One region of the Cupriavidus sp. 05L310 genome, then DNA from elsewhere that is predicted to be linked to it. Evidence: predicted binding sites of a transcription regulator. Region 1 holds the regulator's gene; each other region holds the start of a gene.

Region 1 (4,097 bases):
GCCGGTCAGGGGTGCCATTGCGTCAGCAACTGGTGCACGTCATCGGGGGTGGGCAGGGTAGCCAGTCCTTCGCGCATCTCGCGGTCGGACAGCAGCTGGGCGATCTCCGAGAGAATCTCCAGATGTTGCTGGGTGGCCTGTTCGGGCACCAGCAGGAAGATCAGCAGCGCTACCGGCTTGCCGTCGGGAGATTCGAAGGGGATCGGCTCGGCCAGGCGCATGAAGGCGGCAAGTGGCTGCTTCAGTCCCTTGATGCGGCCATGCGGAATGGCAACCCCGGCGCCAAGACCAGTGGACCCCAGCGATTCGCGGGCGAACAGGTTGTCGGTCACGGTAGCGCGCGCCACGCCATGGTTGTTCTCGAAGAGGAGCCCGGCCTGTTCGAACACGCGCTTCTTGCTGGTGACGCTGACGTCGAGGTTGATGTTGCCGGGTGGCAGCAATTTAGCCAAACGATTCATGTGGAATGCGCAGGGTTTTCTAGTAAGCAGGCCCGGGGCCGGGAGGCATCGCGCCGGGCAAAAAAGAAGAAAAAACCAAGGTCCGAAGTTTCACCGGGTGTCCCCCTGCCGGTGTCGGGCGTCTGGCCATTATAGAGCAGGCCCGCCCCCGCCTTGTGCATTGCAATACCCGATGCGCGGAAGCGGTGCCGCGTGCACGGAAAAATCGTTGAGCTTGAGAACTATGTATTGCACAGCATACACCGGTCCATATGCGTTGCGGAATCCCCCGCGTGGTCCCGGATGAGCGCCAGGAACGAAAAAGCCGCGCTATGGGCGCGGCTTGATTCCGGTTTCAAGGGAGTGACACCGGCGGCCCGGTCTGTGGGCCACCAGGCACGGTCATTGCTGCATCTGCGATGCGGCCATCTGATACTTGACCGCTTCGCGGTCGTGGCTTTGCACGCGATCCTTATGGCGAATCACCTGCCGGTCGAGCTTGTCGACGAGCGCGTCGATAGCGGCATACAGGTCTTCATGATGCGCTTCGACAAAGATGTCCTTGCCCTTGAGATGTAGATTGATTTCCGCGTACTGCCGCCGGTCCTTTTCTTTTGTATTGTCGACAGAGAGCAGCACACTTACGCCAATGACTTGATCAAAATGCCTGACGATACGCTCCAGTTTCGTTTCCACGTACTCACGCAGCGGGGGCGTGATGTCCAAGTGGTGTCCACTGATCTTGAAGTTCATAGCGTTTCTCCTTCTGAAAGAGTTGCACCAGGCAGGCGATGCAACTCGGCTACAAAGTCTTGCGGAGAGTAACTGCCGGAATCTTGAGCGCCTCGCGGTATTTGGCAACGGTGCGTCGTGCCACTACGAAGCCTTGCTCGCCGAGCAATTCGGCAATCCGGCTGTCGGACAAGGGATTCCTGGCGTCTTCGGCTCCTATCAGTTGCTTGATCAACGCACGAATTGCCGTTGACGAGGCCGCGCCGCCGGTTTCTGTGGATACGTGACTGCCGAAGAAATACTTCAGCTCGAAAGTCCCCATCGGCGTTGCCATGTATTTATTGGTAGTCACCCGAGAGATGGTGGACTCGTGTAAACCCAGTGTATCGGCAATCTCCCGCAAAACCAAGGGGCGCATCGCAATTTCACCGTGGGTGAAGAAGTTCTTTTGACGTTCGACAATAGCTTGTGCAACGCGCAATATCGTGTCGAACCTTTGCTGGATATTCTTGATCAACCAGCGTGCCTCCTGCAGTTTTTGCTGCAGTCCCGCAGCACCCGCATCGCCTTTTGCACCGCGCAATATCTGCGCGTACATGTCGTTGATACGTAGCCGCGGCATCACATCCGGATTGAGCTGCGCGATCCAGCCGCCATTCAGTTTACGGACAAAAACATCGGGCACGACGAAGTCGGCTTCGGGGCGGCTGTACGCATGGCCCGGATAAGGCGCCAGAGAGCGGATCAGTTCATGCGCCGACTTCAATTCCGGCTCGTCCACCTGCAGCGCTTTTTTCAGGCGCGTGTAGTCGCGCACCGCGAGCAGTTCCAGGTGATTGGTGACAATGGTCAGCGCCAGGTCGCGCTGCGGGTGCTTGATGCGGCGCAATTGCAGCGCCAGGCATTCGGCCGCATTGCGTGCGCCGACACCAGGCGGATCGAAGCTCTGCAGCAGGGTAAGGACGGCGTGGATCTCGTCGACCTCGAATTCAAGTTCATCCGGCAGTTCGCTGCAGATTTCCTCGAGCGAGGCGCTCAGGTAGCCGTCGTCGTCCAGCGACTCGACCAGGAAGATGGCCAGCCCCTTGTCGCGCAACGAAATTTTCAGCGGCGCGAGCTGTTCCATCAGATGTTCGCGCAGCGTGGGTTCGGCGTCGCGCAACTGCATCGGGGTCTTTTCGTCGTCGTCGCCTTGCGGGCGGCGGGCGAAGTCGTCGAGGCTCCAGTCGTTGCCGTAGTCCTCGTTGCTGTCGGAATAGCTGTCTTCGGCCTCGGGCGCGCCGTCGGGGCGGTTCTCGCTGGTGCCCTGGCCGTCGGCGGGCGCCGGCGCGGGAGCGCTCTGCATGTTGACCGAGCCGTCGGCGGCAACGCGCAACGGGCTGTCGAGCCAGTCGTTCTCGCGTTCGAGCAAAGGGTTCTCGGTCAGCGCCTGTTCCACTTCCTGCTGCAGTTCGAGCGTGGACAGTTGCAGCAGCCGGATCGACTGCTGGAGTTGCGGCGTGAGCGCGAGATGCTGCGAGAGGCGGAGCTGTAGCGACGGTTTCATGCGACCTATTTTATGCCCAACTTCCGTGCCGGTGGAACGGAAATTGCTATCGCTGATGACGCCGTGATCGTTGCAGGGTAAAAGGCGACACCGGAGCCACCTTGGGCACAAGGTCGCCGCAGCTGCCGCTTGCTGTGGCGCGCCGCGTTACATGCGGAAATTCTCGCCCAGGTAGACCTTGCGCACCGACTCGTTGGCGATGATGTCTTCAGGCCGGCCCGAGGCCAGCACGGCGCCTTCGCTGATGATGTAGGCGTGATCGCAGATGCCCAGCGTCTCGCGCACGTTGTGGTCGGTGATCAGCACGCCGATATTGCGCGCCTTGAGGAAGCTGACGATGCGCTGGATCTCGCCCACCGCGATCGGGTCGACGCCGGCGAAGGGCTCGTCTAGCAGGATGAAGCGGGGCGCCGAGGCCAGGGCGCGGGCGATTTCCACGCGGCGGCGTTCGCCGCCTGACAGCGAAAGCGCCGGATTGTCGCGCAGGTGGGCAATCTGGAGGTCATCGAGCAGCGTGTCCAGCCGGCGCTCGAGTTCGGCCTTGCCAAGTGGCTTGCCGTCCTGGATCTGCAATTCCAGTACCGCGCGGATGTTCTCCTGCACATTCAGCTTGCGGAACACCGAAGCTTCCTGCGGCAGATAGGACAGGCCCATGCGTGCCCGTTCGTGAATGGCCAGGCCGCTGATGTGCTTGTCGTCGAGCACGATGTCGCCCTCGTCCAGCGCCACCAGTCCCACGATCATGTAGAAGGAGGTGGTCTTGCCCGCGCCGTTGGGCCCCAGGAGTCCGACCACCTCGCCGCTCTTTACGTCGAGGGACACATCCTTGACCACCGTGCGCGAGCCGTAGCGCTTTTTCAGGTGGCGCACGACCAGCGTGCTGCTGTCCTTCAGGGTGGCGGGCTGGGAGGGTGCGGTTTGGGTAACGGTCATGAAGGCTGAATCCGTGGATCGGGCGACGCGGCGGCGTCAGGGATTGACGGGGGCGGGCGCAGGCTTGAGCGGCAGCGGGGCGCCGGCGGCGCCGCTGGCGGGTTGCTCCTGGCGCGGCGACAACACGGCGCGCACGCGACCGGACGGGCTGCCCGCCGTCGCGTTCTCCGTACCGCCGCTGGCGGTGTAGAACTCGTTGCGGCTGTCGTAGGTGATCACTGCGCCGCGGATCTCGTCGACCAGCTTGGCGCCGGCCAGCCGCGCCATGCGTGCGCGGCCGATCAGCTTGGACAGCTCCTGCTTGCCGTCATACTCGATGCGGTCGCCCCAGCCGTCGATGTATTCGTCGACGTTGTCGCGCTTCTGGCGGATATAAGCCTGCTTGCCGCCCTTGGACGTAGCCACGGCGTACTGGTAGCCCTCGGGATCGGTGCGCACTTCGGCCG
Region 2 (4,097 bases), on a different contig from region 1:
AACCGGCGGCGGCGCGCCGCGTGCTGGGAACCGTGCTGGGGCACCTGGAACGGTGCGGCCAACTGACCGGGCAGGCTGCGGGTGTGGCGCAGGCGGGACGCTGAGATGCGCGCCCTGAATCTCTCGGCTTCGCACCAGCGCGCGCAGTCCTGTCCGTCGCGGCATCCACTGGTGCTGATGCTTACCGTTGCCTGGACGCTGCTATTGGCGTATTTCTTCGCCAATGTGGAGATCCAGATCGAAGGCGCCGCGGGCTGGGCGGCAAACCTGCCCACCTGGCGCGTCGAACATCACTGGCTGCTGGAGATCTTCTGGGGCGGCCGCCCGATGACCGGTTATCACGCGTGGGTGTTCCCTTGCGTGGCACTGTTCTTCCATTTCCCGCTGGTCTACGGTGGATGCTGGAACTGGCGAGCCGAAGCGCGCGTGATCGCCTGCATCATGCTGTTCTGGATCGCCGAGGACTTCCTGTGGTTCGTGCTGAACCCGGCGTTCGGGCTGGCGCGCTTCTCACCGGATTTCGTGCCCTGGCATATTCACTGGTGGGCCGGCGCGCCGACGGATTACTGGGTTTCGCTAGCGGCGGCGGCGGTGCTTTTCTGGCTGTCGTGCCGGGTGGCGCGCCGCTAGCCGGCGCAGCGCGAATTGAATCAGGCCGAAGCCGCTTCCGCGTTGCAGCGTAAATTCCGCCAAGGCGGCGTGTCCACCGAACGCACTGGCCGGGACAGGCTGGCAGGAGCGAGCGACGGCAGGCATCGGCCACGGTTTCTAAGCCGAAACCATATTAATGTGACGTTAAGATATCTATTTGTTGAAAAGATGTGGTGATTGTGCCTCATTGAAACAAATCGTCACGCTCCATCCTGGCCCGTTTCGGTACCGATCGTGTTTCTTGGGAGTAAAATCCGGCCCTTGTGTACTTTGTAGCATTCTTATAACAAATGAGCCCCCGTCCTTCGCGCATGGCGTGCATTGACGCTCTCAAGGCGATCAGTTCCCAACTGATCGTGCTGCACCATCTTGCCTTCTACGGCCCCATGTCCGATGCGGCGCACGTGCTGGCTCCCGACCTCCTTGACTGGTTTTCGCAGTACGCGCGTATCGCCGTTCAGGCTTTTCTCGTCATCAGCGGCTTCCTGGCGGCGCGTAGCCTGGCGCCGGGCGGGCATCTGGTGGTGCCGCATCCCTTGCAGGCGATCTGGCGCCGCTACCAGAAGCTGGTGGTGCCCTATAGCGTGGCCATCCTGATTGCGATTGCCGGTGCCGCCATTGCGCGCACCTGGATGCATCACGATTCCATTCCGTCGGCCCCCGGCCTGCATCAGTTCCTGGCGCATGTGCTGCTGTTGCACAACGTGCTCGACTTCGACGCGTTGTCGGCCGGCGTCTGGTACGTGGCCATCGATCTGCAACTGTTCGTCTTGCTGATTGTTGCGCTGTGGGCGGCGCGCCGCTGCGCGCAATGGTTCGATGTCGGCGGCAGCCCGCTCGGGCCGCTGGTGGTGGCCGGGCTGGTCGTGGCTTCGCTGTTCTGGTTTAACCGGGATGCGGCCTGGGATATCTGGGCGATTTACTTCTTCGGCGCCTATGGCATGGGCACGCTGGCGTTCTGGGCCTCCGCACCGGAGCGTTCGCCGGTTGCGTTGCTGGTGCTGGGCGCAGTGGTGCTGGCGGCACTGATCGTGGACTTCCGCCTGCGCATTGCCGTGGCGCTATCCATCGCCCTGCTGCTGGCCGTTGCGCGGCGCGGAGGGTGGCTGGATCGCTGGCCGCAGGCCCCGAGCCTGGCATTTTTCGGGCGCATTTCCTACTCGGTCTTCCTGGTGCATTTCCCGGTGTGCCTGGTCGTGAACGCGGTGGTATTCCACGTTGCACCGAATCGGCCGCTGCTCAATGCGCTGGGCATGATACTGGCATGGCTGTTGAGCAACGTTGCCGGCACCGTGTTCCACCGTTACGTGGAGAGTACCGACCCGCTGCGCGCATTGCGCATGGCCTTGTGGCCGGCGCGCGCGGAACCGGCCCAGCGGCAGCAGGGCGGGCAGCATCGGTCGACCTGACCCCTCGCGATCACAGCCTAGCGGCACCCCGCCCCAGCGGCTGGTGCCGCTTTTCTTTTGCATGGTGCCTGTGCACCATGAACTGGCCAGCGGGGCGGCGCGCGCACGCGGATGGTGCGGCACGCCATCGTGCGGCATGCAACACAGGGTAGAAACTAGCATTGGGATATGGCACGAAGGTTGCCTACTATGGAATTGCAAACCTGACCGTTTGGTCAGGATTCCTGTTCCGAGGCTGCCATGTCCGACCATATTGTCCTGACTTCGCACGCGCGCCGCGACAAGCCGGCCGAACCCATCCACTGGGGGGCCGCCACGGCGGCGGAGCGCGGACCCGTGATCGCCAGCGTGACCAATCCGGCCCAACGCAATGTCATTGGCACCCACTCCGGCGCCTATGCGGTGTATCGGGCGCTGGCGGTGGCCTCCGGCAAGTTGCAGCGGGATCATCGCGCCGATCTCACCGATACCTCTCCGGCGGAAATCGTCGGGCCCCATCCGCAATGGAGCGACCCGGACAAGATCGTCTCCCTGGATCCTTGGGGCCATCTGGTCTCGACTGCCTTTGCAGACCGCATCGCGGCGGGTATCGATATCCGGCCGACGATCGCCATTACGCGGGCACACATCAATATGCCGGAACTGACGGGAGCCATTGCAGCCGGCCGCCTCACGCCTGACGGCCAGATCCTGCACGCCAATGGCGACGTACGTGTCACCAAGGCAGCGATCGACCCGGTCTGGTACCTGCCGGCGCTCGCGCGCCGCTTCGAGATCAAGGAGAGCATGCTGCGCCGCAGCCTGTTCGAGCAGACCGGCGGCATGTTCCCCGAACTGGTGACGCGGCCCGACCTGAAGGTGTTCCTGCCGCCGATCGGTGGCATGACCCTGTACTTTTTCGGCGATGTGGGCAAGCTGGGCAAGCCCGAGACCAAGGTGGCCTGCCGCGTGCACGACGAGTGCAACGGCTCGGACGTGTTCGGCTCCGATATCTGTACCTGCCGGCCCTACCTGGCGCATGGCATCGAGGTTTGCATCGAGATGGCGCAGCAGGGCGGGGTGGGCCTGGTGGTCTACAACCGCAAGGAGGGCCGGGCACTGGGCGAAGTGACGAAGTTCCTGGTCTACAACGCCCGCAAGCGCCAGGTCGGCGGCGACCGGGCCGAGACGTATTTCGCGCGTACGGAGTGCGTGGCCGGCGTGCAGGACATGCGCTTCCAGGAACTCATGCCCGATGTATTTCACTGGCTTGGCATCAAGCGTATCGATCGCTGGGCTTCGATGAGTAATATGAAGCACGGGGCGCTGACCGCTCAGGGTATCGAGGTGCTCGAACAGGTAGCGATTCCCGATGCACTGATCCCGGCCGATGCCCGAGTGGAAATCGACGCCAAGGTGGCGGCTGGCTATTTCACGAGCTATACCCCGCCCGGTGCCGAGGAACTCGCGCTGGCCAAGGGTAGAGGACTGGACGAATGAACGAGATACCCGAAGCGGGCGGCCCGCAGGGCTCCCCCAGTGCGTTCACGAATGACGCGGATGGCCGCGGCGGATGGGCCAGTCCCGTGCCGGCTGGCCATCCGGCCGCGGCGCTGCTGACCGGCCTGGCGGTACGCACCCGATGCGCCGCCGTGACGGACCATGTGGCGGCAGGCGCGTCAGAGCTGTTCACGTGGCACCCGGAACGGATTCCGGCGGTGGCCGATTATGTGGCGACCACCATCCGGGAACGTTATCCGGACCTGAACGTGCCGTACCACAGCCGCTGGCGCCACTTTGAAAGCGGCGGTCCCGGCGAGAGGCTGGACCGCTGGCAGATCCTGTGCGAACGCGGCGGGCTTTCCGGCGAGGCTGACCGCGAGGAGCGCGCCCGCATCGGCATCGATCTGGTGATTCCCAGCGTATTGCTGGACGCCGGCGCAGGCCCCGACTGGCGCTACCGCGATCCGGCCAGCGACCTGCTGCTGACCCGTTCCGAGGGGCTTGGCGTAGCCAGCTTCGACTTGTTCGCGCGCGGTGGTTTTTCCGCCCAGCCGG
Region 3 (4,097 bases), on a different contig from region 1:
AAGCTCAATGCCGCGCCGGAATTCGTCGACGTCAATCCGGAATACCTGCTGGCGCTTGACGCAGGCGGCCGCATCGTCGGCCACAACCGCCGCGCCCAGCAGATGCTGGAGGCCGAGCTGGGCGTGCAGCCCGGCGGCGCGCCGGTGCTGGGCATGCCGTTCGAATCGCTGTTCGAGGCGCGGCTCGATGAGCTGGGCCGCTTCGTGCATTCGCGCCCGAGCGAGCAGCGCGCGCTGGCGCTGGCCCGCAGCGGCGGGCGGCTTTACCTGAGCGTGATGCCGCCGGCCTTGCGCTGGCAGCGCGCCCGCGACACCGCCGAGCGGACCACGCCGCTACAGGCGCCGCTGGCCGCCCTGTGCGGTGGGGATGCGGCACTGCAGCAGCAATTGCTGCGCGCCGCCAAGCTGGTCGACTCGCCCATCAACCTGCTGATCAACGGCGAGACCGGCAGTGGCAAGGAATATCTCGCCAAGGCCTTGCACCAGTCCAGTTCGCGCCGCCACGGGCCTTTCGTGGCGGTGAATTGCGCGGCGATCCCGGAGTCCCTGATCGAGAGCGAGCTGTTTGGCCACCTGCCCAACAGCTTCTCCGGCGCCGGCTCCCGCCCCAAGCGCGGGCTGATCCAGGAGGCCGACGGCGGCACACTCTTTCTGGACGAGATCGGCGACATGCCGCGCGAGCTGCAGTCGCGCCTGCTGCGCGTGCTGGCCGAGGGCGAGGTGCTGGCGATCGGCGCGTCGCGCCCGGTGCCGGTCAACCTGCGCGTGATTTCCGCTACCCATCATCCACTGGACCAACTGGTCAGCAGCGGCCGCTTCCGCGAGGACCTGTACTACCGGCTCAACGGCGCGCGGCTGATGCTGCCGCCGCTGCGCGAACGTACGGACCTGGACTGGATGGTCGACAAGATGCTCGGCGGCGCCGAGCAACAGGCCGCCGTGAGCCTGTCGCCCGCGGCGCGCGCGCGGCTGCAGGCGCATCGCTGGCCCGGCAACCTGCGCGAATTGCGCAACGCGCTCGAGTACGCGCGCGCCGTCTGCAACGACGGCCATATCGAGGCGGAGGACCTGCCCGATGGCCTGGGCGAGATGCCGGTGCGGCAAGATCTGCTGCCGGTATTTCCCGGCACGGCGCCCGCGGGCGCGGCGGCCGAAGCCGCCCCGGCCTTGCCGGCGCCCGGTTTCGACCCCCACCTGCTGCCGCCGGAAGGGATGCTGCTGATGCAATACCTGCGCGCGGCGGGCTGGAACCTGAGCGCGGTGGCACGCCAGATCGGCGTAAGCCGGATGACGCTGTACCGCCGCATGGCGCGCTACGGCATCGAGTCGCCCAACCAGCGCGACGCGGGACACCACTGAGGCGGGCGGCGCGGCGTGCCATCGCCGCCCGCTACACCTGTTCACCACCTGTACAACTGATGCTGTGACACCTGTCACGCCGCAGCCCGCGTACACCCCGCAACGTCCCCGTCCGGCCCTGTTTTTCTCGGGGTAATCCCGTGTTTCTTGCCGTCGGAACCCGCTTTCGCGGGGTGGCACGCCCATTGCGATATGCCTGTCGGAACCTGGAAAAAAACCAGGGCGACAGGAGACATGCATGGGTGAGCACGCGCTGGCCGCACGGCCGCTGGTCGGCATCATCGCCAATCCGATTTCCGCGCGCGATATCCGCCGCGTGATCGCCAACGCCAATACGCTGCAACTGGCCGATCGCGTCAATATCGTGCTGCGCCTGCTGGCCGCGCTGTCGGCTTGCGGGGTCGGCCGCGTGCTGATGATGCCGGACCGCGAAGGCATGCGCGTGCTGCTGGCGCGCCACCTGTCGCGCCGCCAGGGTCCGGACGCCGCGCTGCCGGAGGTGGAATACCTCGACATGCCCGTCACCGCGCGCGTCGACGACACCTTCCTGGCCGCACGCATGATGCGCGAGGCCGGCGTGGCCGCCATCATCGTGCTCGGCGGCGACGGCACCCATCGCGCGGTGGTGCGCGAATGCGGCGCCGTGCCGATCGCCGGCCTCTCCACCGGCACCAACAACGCCTACCCCGAAATGCGCGAGCCCACCATCACGGGCCTGGCCACCGGCCTGTTCGCCAGCGGCCGCATTCCCGCCGCGCATGCGCTGGCCGGCAACAAGCGGCTTGACATTGCGATTGCCGGCGAGGGCGAGGTGCGGCATGACATCGCGCTGGTCGACGCCGTGATTTCACACGAGCACTTCATCGGCGCGCGCGCCTTGTGGAAGACCGAGACGCTGGGCGCGGTCTTCGTGTCCTTCGCCGATCCGCAGGCCATCGGCCTGTCCGCCATCGGCGGCTTGCTTGAGCCGGTGGGCCGGCACGAGCCCGGCGGCCTGGCGATCGAACTCGCCGCGCCCGGCGAGGGCCGCTTCGAGCTGCGCGCGCCGATTGCGCCGGGCCTGCTGCGCGCTGTGCCCATCGCGGGCTGGGAGCGCCTGACCGACGGCGTGCCGCACCGCGTGCGCCAGCGCGCCGGCATCGTCGCGCTCGATGGCGAACGCGAACTGGTGTTCGGCCCGCAGGACACCGTCACCGTGACGCTGCGCGAGCGCGCCTTCGTGAGCATCGACGTAGCCGCCTGCATGCGCTACGCCGCCGCCGCGGGGCTGATGCGCAGCGGGCGCGCGCCACCGCAACCGCAGCAGCAACATCCTCCACCCCAGCCACTGACCGAGTTTTTTACTGCCACCACAAAACCTTGAAGGAGACAGACATGACAGCCAACTCATCCGGCGCCGCCGGGAACACGCTGCCCCTCGACAAGCAGGAACTGCTCGCCGTCTATCGCAGGATGCGCACCATCCGCGATTTCGAAGAACGCCTGCACGTGGACTTCGGGCGCGGCGACATCCCGGGCTTCGTCCACCTCTACGCCGGCGAGGAAGCCGCCGGGGTCGGCATCCTGCACCACCTGGGCGACGGCGACCGTATCGCCAGCACGCACCGGGGCCACGGCCACTGCATCGCCAAGGGCGTGGATCCGGTCGCGATGATGAAGGAGATCTACGGGCGCAAGGGCGGCTCCTGCAACGGCAAGGGTGGCTCCATGCATATCGCCGATCTGTCCAAGGGCATGATGGGCGCCAACGGCATCCTGGGCGCGGGCGCGCCGCTGATCTGCGGCGCCGCGCTGGCAGCCAAGTTCCGCGGCAAGGGAGAGATCGGCATCACCTTCGCCGGCGATGGCGCATCCAACCAGGGCACCTTCCTGGAGAGCCTGAACCTGGCCGCGGTGTGGAACCTGCCGGTGATCTTCGTGATCGAGAACAACGGCTACGCCGAATCCACCGCGCGCGATTACGGCACCGCCGTGGACAGCTACGTGGACCGCGCCGCCGGCTTCGGCATTCCCGGCGTGACCGTGGACGGCACCGATTTCTTCGCGGTGCACGAGGCCGCTGGCGAAGTCATCAAGCGCGCCCGCGAAGGCGGCGGCCCGGCCCTGCTCGAATGCAAGATGGTGCGCTTCTATGGCCACTTCGAGGGCGATGCGCAAACCTATCGCGCCTCCGGCGAGCTCGACGACATCCGTGCCAACAAGGACTGCCTGAAGAAGTTCACCGCGACCGTGACCCAGTCCGGCGTCATCGCCCCGGACGAGCTCAAGGCCATCGACGAGCAGGTTGCCGCGCTGATCGAGGACGCGGTGCAGCAGGCCAAGGCAGCGCCGTTCCCGACGCCCGCCGACCTGCTGACCGACGTGTACGTCAGCTATTGAGCGCGCACCCGGCCCGCTATCCCGAGACGTAAAGACATAACGGCATAACGACAGCAAGCACGATCAGGAGACCACACCATGTCCCGCAAATTAAGCATGAAGCTGGCGATCAACGAAGCGATCGACCAGGAAATGACCCGTGACCCGAGCGTGATCATGCTCGGCGAGGATATCGTCGGCGGCGCCGGCGCGGACGGCGAGAAGGACGCCTGGGGCGGCGTACTCGGCGTGACCAAGGGCTTGTACGCCAAGCATGGCGACAGGCTGCTCGACACGCCGCTGTCCGAATCCGCCTATGTGGGCGCGGCCATCGGCGCCGCCGCCTGCGGCATGCGGCCGATTGCCGAGCTGATGTTCAT

Evidence for each region. Region 1 encodes sigma-54, which starts transcription at its own class of promoters, with help from an activator protein. Its sites were predicted from a motif close to TGGCANGNAANCTGCTTT; they were not measured.
Region 2: AC1DS6_RS34320 (GTP cyclohydrolase II) is a predicted target of sigma-54. The motif match lies at 2,230-2,247, and genes of this name have one in related genera.
Region 3: AC1DS6_RS26470 (ATP-NAD kinase family protein) is a predicted target of sigma-54. The motif match lies at 1,534-1,551, and genes of this name have one in related genera.

The regions. Positions count from the first base shown of each region.
Region 1 is NZ_JBFTOX010000016.1:61,247-65,343, forward strand. It holds gene ptsN (PTS IIA-like nitrogen regulatory protein PtsN) at 6-461, opposite strand; gene hpf (ribosome hibernation-promoting factor, HPF/YfiA family) at 843-1,193, opposite strand; gene AC1DS6_RS13945 (RNA polymerase factor sigma-54) at 1,243-2,718, opposite strand; gene lptB (LPS export ABC transporter ATP-binding protein) at 2,866-3,651, opposite strand; gene lptA (lipopolysaccharide transport periplasmic protein LptA) at 3,688-4,097, opposite strand, start outside.
Region 2 is NZ_JBFTOX010000063.1:23,677-27,773, reverse strand. It holds gene AC1DS6_RS34335 (MGDG synthase family glycosyltransferase) at 1-104, shown strand, start outside; gene AC1DS6_RS34330 (hypothetical protein) at 106-630, shown strand; gene AC1DS6_RS34325 (acyltransferase family protein) at 942-2,060, shown strand; gene AC1DS6_RS34320 (GTP cyclohydrolase II) at 2,301-3,539, shown strand; gene AC1DS6_RS34315 (URC4/urg3 family protein) at 3,536-4,097, shown strand, end outside.
Region 3 is NZ_JBFTOX010000039.1:69,722-73,818, reverse strand. It holds gene AC1DS6_RS26475 (sigma-54-dependent Fis family transcriptional regulator) at 1-1,359, shown strand, start outside; gene AC1DS6_RS26470 (ATP-NAD kinase family protein) at 1,598-2,722, shown strand; gene AC1DS6_RS26465 (thiamine pyrophosphate-dependent dehydrogenase E1 component subunit alpha) at 2,734-3,738, shown strand; gene AC1DS6_RS26460 (alpha-ketoacid dehydrogenase subunit beta) at 3,817-4,097, shown strand, end outside.